DNA from 2 places in the Kribbella sp. NPDC055110 genome. Region 2 is predicted to be linked to the other one. Evidence: riboswitches for the same ligand, from Rfam matches in the RefSeq annotation. Region 2 holds a riboswitch; the other holds the start of a gene.

Region 1 (7,336 bases), on a different contig from region 2:
GGCGGCGCAGGCGGTTGCGGGGGTCGACGAGGTTGCTCAGGAAGCGCCGGTGGCTTCGGTGACGCCCAAGGCGACGCCGGTTCCGATCGCGACGCCGACGCAGAAGTTCACCACTCCGTTGCGGCCGGCACCGACTCTGACGCGTAAGCCGAAGGGTGCGAAGCCGAACGTGCTGGTGTCGACCGGGAAGCTTGCCGTGGTGCCTGGGTTCAACAAGGCGACCGGTGTGCGCGACAAGCTGACGTACCGCGTGGAGATCGAGCAAGGGGTGTCGGTGAACGGTGCCGCGGTCGCGGCGGCCGTCCACAAGACGCTGACGGACCCGCGCGGCTGGCAGGCGGTGCACCCGGTGAGTTTCGAGCGGACGGACCGTGTCGACGCCGACCTCCGCATCATCCTGGCCACGCCGTCCCTGACCGACAAGCTCTGTCTGCCGCTCGACACGGGCGGTGAGGTCTCTTGCCGCGTCGAGGACCGCGTCGTACTCAACGCGAAGCGGTGGCTCTACGCGATCCCGGCGTACAACGGGAATGTCGCCCTGTACCGCAGCTACCTGGTCAACCACGAGGTCGGGCACGCGCTCGGTCACGGGCACTCGACCTGCACGACTCCGAAGACCCCCGCGCCGGTGATGATGCAGCAGACCAAGGGTCTGGCCGGCTGCCTGCCGAACGCCTGGCCGACGATCAAGGCCACCTGAGAAGCTGGGCCTGAGAAGCTAGGTACGACGGGAGGGAGCAAGCAATGTCGTCACAGGACTTCCCGACGTACGGCAGGGACGAGCGGCCCGAGCAGCAAGGGCCTGGCGAGGAGCACCACTTCGCTCCGCCCACGCCGTACGGCGGCGGCACGTACGGTGCCGGCCACGCGCCCCAGCCCGATCAGTTCCCGTACGCGCCGCCCCAGCCCTACGGCACGCAGCCACCGGCGCAGGGCAACCCGGCGTACCACCAGCCCCCCACCTACCGCCCCGGTGCACCGTACGGCGCTCCCGCGAGCCCGGAGCCGCATGAGCTCCCGACGTACGGCCGCGAGGAGTACTCGCGCGACCCGCGGGCTGCACGTGTCGTCGGCCTCGCCGCGTTCATCGCCGCGATCTACGGGCTGCTGGTTGTCTCTGTCCAGCGCGTCGCGCTCCGGGAGATCTCGCAGGCGCCGGGCTCGCCACTGAACCACCCGCTCCGCACCGACGTGCTCGACGCGATCGGCCAGCTGCTGCTAGTGGTGGTCGGCACCGCCGCTCTGGTGATGTGGGTCCGCGACGTGCTGGCCCGCCGCAAGGCCGGTCGCCGGCCCGACCTCGCCGAGCTGGCCGGTCTGCTCCTGGTGGCGGTCTCCATCATCCCGATCCTGGTCTGGTTGCTCATGGTGCTGTCCACAGGTCTCGGTGCCAGCGACGACTCGGTCCACCGGCTGCCCACGGCGTACGGCTGGGGCGGTTTCGGGCTCCTGCTCCTCGCTGTCGGCCTCTTCCTCGGGTACCGCGAGCTGAAGCCCGACGTACCGAACCCGGTCGTCAAGGGCGCCCCGGCCAAGGCTCCGTGGGAGTGAACGCACCTGTCGTCCTCGTGCCCGGCCTGGGCCTCGGTCCGGAGTCGTACGCGCGGACGGTCGAGCACCTCGTCACGCCGTACCACGTGGTCACTCTTCCCGGGTACGGCGAGCCGGCGGGCACCCGTGAGGACCTGCACCCCCGTGCCCTCGCGGTAGCACTGGCCGGGAAGATCCGCGAGCGGTCCGTGCTGGTCGGTCACTCGGCGAGCTGCCAGATCGTCGTCGAGCTGGCGATCCGCTACCCCGAGCTCGCCCACGCGCTCGTGCTCGCCGCACCGACCGGCGACGTCCGGCTGTCGAGCTGGGTCGACCGCGCGGTGCGGCTCGTCGGCTCCGCCATCCCGGACGTGCCGAAGCTGGTCCGGATCAGTCCGCAATACGCCCGTACGACGCTGCCCACGATCGCCCGCGCCGGTGAGGCGTCGCGGCACCACGACCTGGCCGCGGTCATGCCGCAGGTCAAGGTGCCGGTCGTCCTGGTCCGCGGCAGGTACGACCTGATGTGTACGGCGGAATGGGTCGAGCGGCTCGCCGAACTCAGCCACGGCGAGGCCCGCACGCTCAACTCCGGGGCCCACATGCCGGTCGTCACGAACGGCCCGGAGCTGGCCGCTCTCATAGAACGAGCCGCCGCTCTTCCGCAAAGTAGCTGACGAGTTAAACTCTCAGCAGCAGTACAACCTTTGCGGGAGCTCGCACCGAGAATGCGCGGGCTGAGAGGGCGACAGCTGGGTCGCCGACCGCCTGAACCTGACCGGGTAATGCCGGCGTAGGGAGTGGGGTCACTCATGACCGATACAGCTGTTCGTCCGCCTGACCGGGTCGAGGCGCCGCTGGTCCTCACCACCGATACTCCGCGCACGCTGGGGTTCCTGCCTCAGTTCACTCTGTGGGCCAACCTCGGCATCTCACTGTTCGGGCCAGTCACCGGTGCGCTCGTCGCGGCGTACACGGGATCTCTGGCGCAAGGACTGCTCGCGGTCGTCGTGGGGTGTGCGATCGGCGCCCTGGTGCTCGGCGGGTCGGCCGTGTTCGGCTCGCAGACCGGCGCGCCGGCGATGGTCGCGCTGCGTGGGATCTTCGGTCGGCGTGGATCGATCGCGCCGACTGTGCTGAACATCGCGCAGAACATCGGCTGGGCGACGATGGAGATCATCATCATCTCGCAGGCCGCGGTCGCGGTGACGAGTGAGAAGTGGCGGTGGGTGTTCGTCCTGCTGGCCGGTGCGATCGCTACGACGATGGCAGTGCGGCCGCTCGGCAGCGTGAGGCTCCTGCGCAAGTTCATGGTCTGGCTGGTGCTGATCGCTTCGGCGTACTTGTTCGTCCAGGTGCTCGCCAAGCCCGTGCATGCGTTGCCGCAGGACGGTGTCTACGGCTTCTGGCCGGCCGTCGATCTCGCGGCCGCGGGGGTCGTGTCGTTCGCGCCGTTGGCCGCCGACTACACCCGGCACTCGCGCTCGAACAAGGCCGCCTTCACGGGCTCCGCGCTCGGCTACGGACTTGCCGCGATCATCTACTACGCACTCGGTGTGTTCGCGGTGGCGACCCTGCAGACGAACACCGACGACGTGATCACCGCGCTCGTCACCCTCCCGGCGGGTGCGATCGCGCTCTTCGTCCTGCTGGTCGACGAGGTCGACGAGGCGTACGCGAACGTCTACTCCACCACGATGTCCCTCCACAACCTGGTCGGCCACATCGACCGCCGGTGGATCTCGGTCGCCATCGGAGTCGTTGCCACCGCTATCGCTCTGTTCATTGACCTGGGCAACTACACGCAGTTCCTGTACCTGATCGGCTCGGTCTTCATCCCGTTGTTCGCGGTCGCGATCGCGGACTTCTTCGTGGTCAGCAAGATGAAGTGGGACGTCTCCGACACCGCGAAGTTCCGCTGGCAACCAACCGCCGCCTGGCTGATCGGCTTCGTCGCCTACCAGCTGGTGAACCCCGGCACCGTCTCCGGCTGGTCCCCGTTCTGGACCAAGATCCAGCAGGCGCTCTTCAACCACCAACCAGTCCCCGGCTGGCTCGGCGCGACATACACCTCGATCATCGTCTCGATGGTGGCTGCGGTGCTTCTCGGCCGGATCGGTCGTCGGCAGGCTGCCTGAGCAGCACCAGCGCGACCGCCGGGAACAGCAGCACCGACAACAGCCCGGCGCAGACGAGAGCGGCGGCGGTGACCGGTGTCATCAAGCCGGTCGCCACGCCGATCTGCGTCGCGGTCACGATGAACGGGAGCGACGTCGCCTGCAGCAGCGCGGTCGCGGCCGTCGCGCGAGCTCCCAGCGTCCGCACCGCGAGGTACGCCGGTACGCCGCGAACCACTAGCAGCGCTAGCAGGAACAGCGGCACGCGGACGAGCGCGGCCGGGTCGTCGAGCAGACCGCGTAGGTCGAGCCGGAGCCCGCTCGTCACGAAGAACGCCGGAATCAGGAAGCCGTACCCCAAGGCCTCCAGCTTGACCCGGAAGCGTGGATGCGACGTGGCGTCCCGGTCGACCAACCCGACCACCGCACCGGCCAGGAACGCACCGAGGATCGTCTCCAGCCCGAACTGCTCCGCGAGCGCGACGAACGCGACCAGCAGCACGACCGCGGCCCGGACCCGGATCTCCGCCGTGGTGTCCTGCAGCCGCAGCAACACTCCGCCGAGTCGCTGCGACCGTCCGGCGGTCGTGACGACCAGACCGGTGACCACGACGAGCAGTGCGAACAGACCGACCATCACCAGCCGTTCACCAGCACTGCCGCCTTCGGTCGAGAACACCAACGACAGCAGCAGTACGGCGGCGAAGTCGGCGACCGATGCGGCGGCAATGGTGAACTGCCCGACCGCACCCTCGGACTGCCCCGCGTCCTTGAGCACCGGCACCACCAGCCCGAGCGAGGTCGCGGACAAGGTGACCGCGAGCAGCAGCGGGCTGTGGACCCAGCCGGCCGCGGACAGTCCCAGTCCGGCGAGTGAACCCAGCAGCAAGGTGACGACGTACCCGAGAACCGCCAGCCGCAGCACCTGCCCGCGGAGCCGGTGTACGTCGATCTCCAGGCCGGCCAGGAACAGCAGGAAGCCCAGCCCCAGTAGCGAAACGATCTGCAGGGGCAGGTCCACGTCGACCAGCCCGAGACCGTGCGGTCCGACCACGATCCCGGCCACGATCTCCAGTACGACGGCCGGCACCCGGAACCGCGGGGCGAGCCCGAGCAGCAGCGGGGCGAGCAACGCGATCAGAGCGACCGCGAACAGATTGGTGAACTCCACGTCCGGCATACCCGATCCGTGCCGTCCGCGCGCCCAGACGTTACGTGTCAGCGCGGAAAGCGCCGGAACGCCGCCAGCAGCCGGTCGCGGGTCTCCGCGGACAGGTCCTCGGGTTCGACCCGCCCGGCCTCGGCGACGGTACGCCGGATCTGCTCGACGTAGATCTCGCAGCCGTCACAGAGCGCCAGGTGTTCGGCGAACCGCTGTTCGGTCTCCGGATCGAGCGCACCGTCGAGATAGGCAGTGACGAGCTCGACCAGCTCGGAACATGTCATACGTCAGCTCCTGCCACGGTGAAGTAGTGCTCGAGCCGGCCGCGAACGGCCGCCCGCGCGCGGTGCAGCAGGACCCGCTGATTGACCATGGAGATCTCCAGCAAGGCGCACACGTCCTCGGCGCCCTGTCCGTCGATGTCCCGGAGTGTCAGGACCACCTGCTGCCGGATCGGCAGGCTGTCGATGGCTGCCGCCACCGTCGCCCGGACCTCGTGCGCGAGGACCTCGCTCTCGGTGGTCGGCCAGCGGTCCGGGAACGCGCGCCAGCCGCCCGGGTACTGGTCGCCCGGGCGGTGGACACGAACGAGCGGGCCAGTCGCAGCATCGAGCCCGACCAGCCGTTCAGCAGGCACGCGAACGTCTCCTCGTCCCCGCTTCGCAGCCCGGCGACGAGTACGTCGTCCGTCGGCACCCCCACCCCCACACGCCGACGGTACCGCAGCGCCCCGGGAGTCAGCGGTACTCCGGGTTCTCGAAGTCGAACCGGCAGCCGGCGTCCCACTCGGACCGCTGGTTGCCGTGCGCCGGGACCCCGCCGGCGTCCTTGAGCATCCGGGCGAAGTGCAGCAGGTTCCAGGTCATGAAGGTGGTGTTCCGGTTGGTGAAGTCGTTCTCCGGGCCGCCCGACCCCTCGTCCAGGTACGACGGACCGGGGCCGGCCTCCCCGATCCACCCGGCGTCGGCTTGTGGCGGGATCGCGTAGCCGAGGTGCTGCAACGAGTACAGGACGTTCATCGCGCAGTGCTTCACGCCGTCCTCGTTGCCGGTGATCAGGCAGCCGCCGACGCGTCCGTAGTACGCGTACTGGCCGCGCTCGTTGAGGATCGACGAGTTGCCGTACAACCGCTCGATCACCTGCTTCGTGACGGAGCTGTTGTCGCCCAGCCAGATCGGTCCGGCGATCACCAGGATGTCGGCCGCAATCACCTGCTCCTGGATCGCCGGCCAGTCGTCCTTCGCCCAGCCGTGTTCGGTCATGTCCGGCCAGACGCCGGTGGCGATGTCGTGGTCGATCGCACGCACCACGTCGACCCGAACCCCTTGTTTCTCGAGGATGCGACGGCTGACGTCGATCAGTCCCTCGGTGTTGCTGACGGCCGGCGAGCGTTTCAGGGTGCAGTTGAGGAACAGTGCGCGAAGGTCGTCGTACTCGGTCATCGATGGCTCCTTAGAGCAGTTCGGCGTCCTGCTCGATGCAGAGCAGGGCGGGTCCAGTGGCGGCGAACAGAGCGGTCATCGCGTCGTCGAGGTCCTGACGACGCGTGACCCGCAGACCGGTAGCGCCGCAAAGATCGGCGTACGAGGCCCAGTCGGGGTTGTGCAGCGACGTGTGCCAGACCGGGTAGTCGGCGGCGAGTTGCTCCTTGCTGATCTTGCCGAGGGAGTGGTTGTCGAGCAGGACGTGCTTGATCGGTATGCCGTACTTCACCGCGGTCGTGAGCTCCGCGGCGTACTGCCCGAACCCGCCGTCGCCGGTCACCGCGACGATCGGCCGGCCGGGAGCGGCAGCCCACGCGCCGAGCGCGGCCGGGTAGCCGAAGCCGATCGAGCCGAGGTAGCCGGACATCAGCACCGGCTGGCCTTTCGACTCCAGGTAGCGGCCGAGCGAGTACGCATGGTTGCCGACGTCAACGGTCACGACGGCGTCCGCGGGCAGGTGCCGGGACAGCGCGTCGAAGACGGCCGCCGCCGATACGCCCCGTCCGCGGTCGTCGTCGACCCGGCGCCGCTTCTCCGCCCGCCAGATCGCCCAGCGCTCGGCCACGTCCGGCCGCTGGTCCTCGGCCTTCGCGTCGGGGAGCAGGCCGGTGAGCGCGGACAGTGCCAGTCGCGCGTCGCCGAGGACGTCGACGGCGACCGGGTCGAAGCGGCCGATCGCTGCGTGGTCGTCGTCGATCTGGACGATCGGCTTGTACGCCGCGATACCGGTGTGGTTCGAGAACGAGGCGCCGACCACGATCAGCACGTCAGACTCGTTCATCAGCCAGCTCGCGACCGGCGTACCGCTGCGGCCGAGCACGCCGGCGCCCAGCGGATGCGTGTCCGGCACCAGCCCTTTGGCCTTGAACGTGGTCAGCACCGGCGCGTTGAGGCGTTCGGCCAGCTCGCGAACCTCGAGCGAAGCGTCACGCGCACCGTGGCCCACGACCAGGACCGGCCGCCGGGCGTCGCGGATCAGGGCGGCGGCCTGGAGCAGGCTGTCCTCGTCCGGCCGGATCCGGCGCGGTGACAACCGTCCGCGC
Region 2 (7,336 bases):
CGACGTAGATGCGGACGACGACCTCGTTGGTGCTCTTCGATCCCCATCCGATGACTGTGAGTCGGTAACTGACCTTGCCAGTTTCGTACGTCTTGTTGTTGATGGTCTCGTACTTGTACAGGTCGACCTCGGTCCAGGTACACCATTGGTAGTGGTTGTAGATCCGCCCGGGTCCGTTGTTGGACTGCCACGCCCAGTAACTCCCCTGACCGAGACGGCGGCACTGATCGACTGTTAGGTATGTAAAGATGTCTGGGACGTCGGGTTCGCTAGCCGCGGCAAACTTGCTGTTCCCTGCCGTCGCTGGATCAACGGAGCTCGCATCGACGTTGTAGCTCTGCACCGTCTGAGCGGCGTACGCATTCATGGCGCGCTGGAAGTCCTCCGCGGTCGCCCCGGCCGGCAGCTTCTTCATGGACGGCACCGGCTTTGGTGGTGCCAGCGCGACCGGCTGCGGTGCCGTAACTACTGAGGCAGATGCCTGACGCGGAGCCTGCTCGGCCCCGGCCGAGGTGGTCGACGCGCTCGCAATGGAGGCGGAAACGAACAGTAGGGCACCTGCGGCCATGCGAAGTCTTCTCACAGAACAGGCTCCTGACAGAGAGGGCGGACTCGTCGCCTGTTCAATCGCGGGAAGTTCCCACTTCGTTACGGTCAGCTATGTGAACCATTCACAATCAGGACTAGGCCGCAGCCGCGCTGCGGGTCCTGACAGCTGGTCGTCGGCATTACTGTGCAGCCGAACTGAGGCCACCGTTGCGGGAGGGCGACCGGAGCGTACCCTCCCGCAAGGCGATCATCGGTTCGTTGCTGGGCGTGGAACCTGGTCGATCAGCGTAGGGCCGCCACGACCAGCGAGGTGAGTGCCCGGATCAGCGGGGCGAGCGCCGTGAGGAGCGGGGTGAGCGCGCTGATCAGCATGGTCACGTCCTTGAGCCGCGCTCGCGCGGACCGCCGCGTCCTCTTCGACGTCGGCCTCCGGTCAGTCGTCGACATAGATCGTCCCTCCAGGTTCGCACTCGAGATCCTGTTGATCTCGGGCTGCTATCCAAAGAAGGCCGAAACTTGGGTCGGTCTGTGACACCGAGTCTCCAGAAATTTCGGACCGCGGTGGGTCTCCGCCTGCTTCGGCGATGCGATCCGGCTCTCACCAGAGGTCGAGGTTGGCGAATTCTTGGTCTAGGGCCGCGGCTGCTGAGGGGTTGTGGATTCGGCGGCCCATGTAGACGTCTTGGGTTATGGAGACTTGGGCTTGGCCTAGGTGGTCGGCTATTTGGCGGGCGGATTGGCCTCGGCGGTCTAGGGCGGTGGCGGTGGTTTTGCGGAAGGTGTGGGAGCGGATCCAGGTTAGGGCGTCTGAGGGTGAGGGTTGGGATGCTTGGTCTACCTGGGCGCTGAGCGCGGGTGATGTGTCGAGGTTGATGCGATAGGTCTTGACGAGGGTGGCTACCAGTTCGCGGTCGAGCTTGATGCGGCCGTTCTCGATTAGCTCGAGTCTGGTCTTTGGCCAGCCGAGCTTCATGACGACCTGCTTGCGGGTAAGGCCGGCTTGGAGGCGGGCGGATCGGAGGGTCTTGCCTAGGTCGCGGCGGGCGGTGCTGGCTACGGGGAACAGTGCTCGGCGGAGGGCTCGGCGGACATTGGAGGGGTCTCGGAAACTTCCGAGGGAGTCGGCGAAGATGGGTTCGTCGAGGCGGACGCCGGCTGCGTGGCGTCGGCGGAGCATGGCGACGGCCCAGTCTGGGAGGGGTAGAGCGCGTTCGCCGGCCTTGGACTTCGGGGCCTTGCGGATCAAGCCTTGGCCTGGGACGCGAACCATGGTGTGAGTGATCTCAACGGCGCCGGACTCGAGGTTGACCTGTGACCAGCGGACGGCGAGCGACTCGCCGATTCGGACGCCTGCGCCGAGCATGAAGAGGACGAGGTCCGGCAGGTCGGCTCGTTCGGCGGCTTCGTCGGTGGTCAGGAGTTGCCGTAGGCCGGCGATCTCTTCGTTGGTGAGTGCTCGGGGCGGGTCCTTCGGGCGGGCCTCGATCGCTTCGACCTCGCGGACCGGGTTGACGGTCAGGGCGCCGTACCGGACGGCGAGCTGCATCATGCCGGAGACGACTGCGCGGCAGGTCTTCGCTGTAGATCGGCCGGCGTTGCGCTTGATGGTTCCGATCACTCTGTCGATGCGGGGTGTGGTTGCCTCACCGATCAGGAGTTCGCCGAGGGCGGGCCGTACGTGATTCTTGATGGCTGTGCGGTACGTCGTCGGTGTTCGCCGGCCCTCGGCGATGCGTTCCTCGAACTTCTCGATCCAGAGGTCGATGAGGTCGTTGACCTTGTCCGTTGGGCTCAGCTCGCCGGACTGTGTGAGCTTTGCGCGGTCTCGCAGCTTCGTGAGTAGGCGGTGCTCGGCTGCGGTCTTGGTCTTGGCGGAGGCGGTGACCTCACAGGTATGCCCGTCGTGGTCACGAAAGTACGCGGCGGCGCGCCAGGCGACCACTTTGCCTTTGTCGTCCTTCCTCTCGGCTCGGGGATCGGACGTTGCCCCACGTTCCGATCGGAAGGTGCGGTCTGCTCATCTCAGCCGTCCACAGTCCAGCTGCACGTGGGAGCTCAACGGTTGGGCGGGCCGGAGATCGGGCGAAACGAGAGCAGTGCGACGCGATGCGAAACGTCGCTCAGCAACGCGCAGCCAGCTGGCTGCGTGGAGCCGCCGAGTCCTCTCAGACGGGCATGCATCGGCCACTCTGAGTATTGGCAGAGTTTGCGCAGACCCAACTTTCCAGGTCGAGGCGCCGATCTGCCTCTGACCTGCGGAAACTTGTAGGCCCCGTGGGACTCGAACCCACAACCCGCGGATTAAAAGTCCGCTGCTCTGCCAATTGAGCTAGAGGCCCTCATCTGGTGAGGGGAACAGTGTGTCAGGTTTGGTGGGGGTTTGCTTGGTGGGGGGGTTGGGGCGAGGGGTTGCGTGGGGCGGCGGGTGGTGGTACAGATCGGAATTCGCTCGGGTTGTCCGGGTGCTGACAAGTCCTGCCGCGGGGGGAACCGACGGCGGGTTTGGGGGGATACATCGTGTTGTTGCTGCGTGCTGCGTTGGGGTCGGTTGCGGTGGTGGCGGTCGTTGGAGGGTGCGGGGCGGATCCGGGTACGTCGGGGGCGGGTGAGCCGGCTGCTATCGCGAGCGTGCGGGTCAGTGTGACGCCCACGCCGAGCGGCACGGCGACGCGGGGCACCACATCCGCTCCGAAGGTGAGCGTCAGGCCGTCGGTGACCACGACGAAGGAGGTTGTGGAGTTTCGGGTGATTCCGTTCAAGAAGAAGACGGTGACGGACAGTTCGCTGCCGAAGGGCGAGAAGGAGGTCCGGACCGTGGGGGTGGACGGTACGCGGCGGCTGGTTTATCGGGTCACGCATGTGAACGGCGTACAGACGGCTAAGCGGCTGGTTCGGCAGGAGGTGGCGAAGGAGCCGCGTTCGCAGGTGACGGCGGTGGGTACGAAGGTCGAGGAGCCGCAGCAGTCGGGTGGGTGCGATCCGAATTATTCGGGCTGCGTTCCGATCGCCAGTGACGTCGACTGTTCGGGCGGGAGCGGTAACGGGCCTGAGTACGTCGACGGTCCGATCGAGGTCGTCGGCTCCGATATCTATCGCCTCGACGCCGACCATGACGGGATCGCCTGCGAGTAGGTCACTCACCTCGGGCTCATACAAGGCGCGGCGAGCTGTTAGTCGATGACGGCTGTGGTGATGCGTCGCGGGGTGATGTCGAACATCGAGTCCTCGGGTGGGTTGGCCAGGTATGCCGCGCGGTGCTCCTCCGGGAGGTACTTCTCCACCATCGCGTTCAGCAGGTCGGCGCTGAGCGGAAGCAGCCGCGCCACACCCTGCATGTTGACGTACTTCGCAGTCGGCCCGTCCGCGGTCTGGATCGAGAGCGACAGCTGACCTGTGCCGGTCCGGTGCAGTCTGGTCTTCTTCGACTTGGCCGGCGTCATCACCTGGAACTTGTTGTCGTCAGGCAGGTGGCGGAACCACACCGGCGTCACGTGCGGCGACCAGCCCGGGTCGTCGACCGCCAGCACGGCCACCAGCGGCCGCGCCAGGAACTCTGCTACTTCGTCGTCGTCCATCGCTCGAAAACCCATGAGAACCACGTTCCCACCAGCCACCGACACAACTCCGCCATACTGATGTGTCGTGACGGGAAGCGAGGCGCGGTGCTCACGTACGTCCTGAACTCGCAGGATCTGGCGGACGTCCGGTTCGCGGTGTCGCCAGTGGCGGAGATGGTCCTGTCGTTGCGGGCCCTCCGGGATCCCGGGCGCTTCCCGCTGCAGCTCGGGTGGGTCCGCGCCGTACAGCCGCAGGTCGCCGCCCTCGACTGGTCTGTACTGCGTTGGCTCGTCAACGACACCATGGGCAGCCCGGATTTCCTGACCCCGCGACCGACCTCGCCGCTAACCCAACTCTCTGACGAGCTCGACGTGATCGCCAACGTCACCGCTCCAACGTTCGAACGGCAACTCGTAGCAGTCAACGGAGAGCTGCCAGAAGACCTCACTGTCGACAAGGTGGTCGTGGCGTTGAACCAGTACTGGGACGCTGTGATGGCGCCGTACTGGAGCCGCATGCGCACCCTCCTCTCCGCCGACATCAGCTACCGCGGTCACGTCGTCACCCAGCAAGGAACCGGCGCGATGCTCAACGGGCTGGGCCCCGCGATCACGTACGCCGACGGGCTGCTCAAGGTCGACCGCGTCGCCGAGCAGAGCCGCACCGAGCACGTTGACGGCCGCGGGCTCGTCCTGCAGCCGACCCTGTTCGGACCGCACGCCGTCATCCCGTTCGACCCCGGCGCCGAACCGCTCCTCGGCTACCCGCCACGAGGCCAGGCCCACCTGTGGTCCGTCGTCGAGCCACCGTCGCGCGACGACCTTGCCCAGTTGATCGGTACGCCGAGAGCGCACATCCTGCAGCTCCTGACCCATCCCCGTACGACGACTGATCTGGCCGGCGAACTGCAGGTGACGCCGTCCGCGGTGAGCCAGCACCTCCAACTACTGCGCCGTACTGGACTCGTCGAACCGCAACGCACCGGCAAACAGGTCCTCTACCGCCCGACGGAACTCGCAGCGCTCCTGACCGGCACGCAAGTCGACTGAGCCGTCAGCTATAGTCGAAACGTCCGCGGGAGCTCGCAGGAAGTGGGCTGAGAGGGTGACCGATCCGTCACCGACCGCTGAACCTGAATCGGGTAATTCCGGCGTAGGGAGGAAGCGATGGAGTCCGTGTGGGTGAACGGTGCGGCGGTCGACGTACCGCCGGGCAAGTCGGTGGCCGAGTTGATCGCGGAGTACTCCGATCGCGCCACCGGGATCGCGGTCGCGGTGAATCAGAGCGTGCTGACCAAGGCCGAGTGGGCGCAGACGACCCTGCGCGCGGGCGACCGGGTCGAGATCGTCAGCGCGACGCAGGGAGGCTGACATGGATGATCCACTGGAGCTCGGCGGGCGCACGTACACGTCGCGGCTGATCATGGGGACCGGCGGTTCGGCCAACCTGGAAGTATTGGAGGAGGCGTTGATTGCCTCCGGCACCCAACTCACCACGGTCGCGATGCGCCGCCTCGGTACGGGGCACGAGGGCTCGGTGCTCGACGTACTGAAGAAGCACAACATCGCCGTACTGCCGAACACGGCCGGCTGCCACACCGCCGCCGAGGCCGTGCTGACCGCGAAGCTGGCCCGCGAGGCGCTCGAGACCGACCTGATCAAGGTCGAGGTCGTTGCCGACGACCACTTGTTGCTGCCGGACCCGTTCGAGCTGCTCGATGCCGTGGAAGCCTTGGTGGCGGACGGTTTCACCGTGCTGCCGTACACGAACGACGACCCGATCCTCGCCCGCCGTCTCGAGCAGGCCGGTTGCGCGGCCGTCATGCCGTTGGCCGCACCCATCGGTTCGGCGCTCGGCATCCGGAACCCGCACAACATCGCGCTGATCGCCGAGGCGGCCAACGTCCCGGTGATCGTGGATGCAGGCATCGGTACGGCGAGTGACGCCGCGCTGGCGATGGAACTCGGCTGCGACGCGGTCATGCTCGCGACCCCGGTCACCCGCGCAGAGAAGCCTGCCCTGATGGCCGCCGCGATGCGCGACGCCGTCTCCGCCGGCCGGAACGCGCGCCTCGCCGGCCGCGTGCCGAAGAGATGGCAGTCGGCGCTGGCGTCGTCGCCTACAACTGGCCTGCCAGCGTTTTAGCCTCGGCCGCGTCCACCGCCCGGTCCAGCAGCAGCGCGGTGAGCGACAACGTCAGGTCCTGATTCGGTTGGAGCACCAACGGCTGGTCCCACGCGAGCGCCGGGCACGCGCCGACGTACTCACCGGATCGCACGAACCACGGCCACACCTGATCCGGCTGCAGCAACAGCAGGCTGACATCACCCTGCACGAACGCGAGCCATGGGCTACAAGACCCGAAGGCGGCATCCACCCCGTCACCGTCGGCATTGAGCACAGTCGTCTCCGCAGCCGGCAGTCGCCAGAAGAGACCGCCGTACCCCGCCTCGGCCCGACCCGAAGTCGCCGGGCTCTCGATCTGGATCGAGCCGTAGCGGGCGGTGAGGACACTGCGCCAGTCGAGTCGCCAACCACCGAAGGCGAGATCGCCGGTGAGGCGTCGACGTTCGACGAGTTGCGGTCGGCCTTGTTCGTCGTACCAGGTGATGTCGTCGACCAGCTCATGGTCGTTGACGGTGACGCCGCGGCTGCGTTGCTGACCGTGGTTGGTGAGGAGGGTCGGGCCTTGGCCGCGCACGTAGGTCCGCCCGCCCCAATGGGACGTGCCGTTGACCTGCGCGACGGCGAGCGAGACGCCGTAGTGATGCCGATGGTCGACCGGGCTGACCTCGGTGAGCGGGTGGCCGCCGAGCGTCCGGACCGGATGCAGGTACGGCCGCGGCGCGTGCACCTGCGGCATCCGCCGTCCGAACTCGTACCGCGCCAGCAACCCAGCCGAACTCTCGAGCGCGAAGATGTCCCCCTGCTGCTGCCACCCGATCTGATCAGCTGACGCCTGCGAACGCGGCTCCTGCGGCACCGGACCAGTGCTCGCCCGAACCGCCAGCCGGAGCTCCGGTACGGCGTCCGCCTCGCCCGCCCCAGCCGTGATCGAAGCATGCAACCGCTGCCACGCAAGCTCCCCGAGGTCCTTCTGCGGCACCCGCACAGTCGTCAGCGACGGTACGGCGAACCGCGCGAGCCCGATGTCGTCCATCCCGGTCACCGACAGATCAGCCGGTACGGCGACCCCGACCTCGTTGAGCCGCGCCAGCAACCCGAACGC

The links. A riboswitch is a leader RNA that binds a small molecule or an ion and turns the genes downstream of it on or off. The one in region 2 is predicted to bind thiamine pyrophosphate.
Region 1: another riboswitch for thiamine pyrophosphate. It lies ahead of ACWF0M_RS29305 (purine-cytosine permease family protein); the one in region 2 lies ahead of thiS (sulfur carrier protein ThiS).

Annotation. Positions count from the first base shown of each region.
Region 1 covers NZ_JBSGTS010000023.1:112,105-119,440, forward strand. Annotated here, with positions in the region: gene ACWF0M_RS29290 (DUF3152 domain-containing protein) at 1-700, shown strand, start outside; gene ACWF0M_RS29295 (hypothetical protein) at 745-1,551, shown strand; gene ACWF0M_RS29300 (alpha/beta fold hydrolase) at 1,548-2,207, shown strand; TPP riboswitch at 2,230-2,347, shown strand; gene ACWF0M_RS29305 (purine-cytosine permease family protein) at 2,343-3,668, shown strand; gene ACWF0M_RS29310 (cation:proton antiporter) at 3,607-4,827, opposite strand; gene ACWF0M_RS29315 (anti-sigma factor family protein) at 4,866-5,093, opposite strand; gene ACWF0M_RS29320 (RNA polymerase sigma factor) at 5,090-5,446, opposite strand; gene ACWF0M_RS29325 (flavodoxin family protein) at 5,547-6,251, opposite strand; gene ACWF0M_RS29330 (thiamine pyrophosphate-binding protein) at 6,262-7,336, opposite strand, start outside.
Region 2 covers NZ_JBSGTS010000007.1:241,270-248,605, reverse strand. Annotated here, with positions in the region: gene ACWF0M_RS14095 (NucA/NucB deoxyribonuclease domain-containing protein) at 1-568, opposite strand, end outside; gene ACWF0M_RS14090 (hypothetical protein) at 832-996, opposite strand; gene ACWF0M_RS14085 (helix-turn-helix domain-containing protein) at 1,148-2,491, opposite strand; tRNA gene ACWF0M_RS14080 (tRNA-Lys) at 2,816-2,888, opposite strand; gene ACWF0M_RS14075 (G5 domain-containing protein) at 3,244-3,681, shown strand; gene ACWF0M_RS14070 (pyridoxamine 5'-phosphate oxidase family protein) at 3,720-4,139, opposite strand; gene ACWF0M_RS14065 (DUF5937 family protein) at 4,212-5,156, shown strand; TPP riboswitch at 5,172-5,283, shown strand; gene thiS (sulfur carrier protein ThiS) at 5,274-5,477, shown strand; gene ACWF0M_RS14055 (thiazole synthase) at 5,479-6,252, shown strand; gene ACWF0M_RS14050 (DUF6807 family protein) at 6,227-7,336, opposite strand, start outside.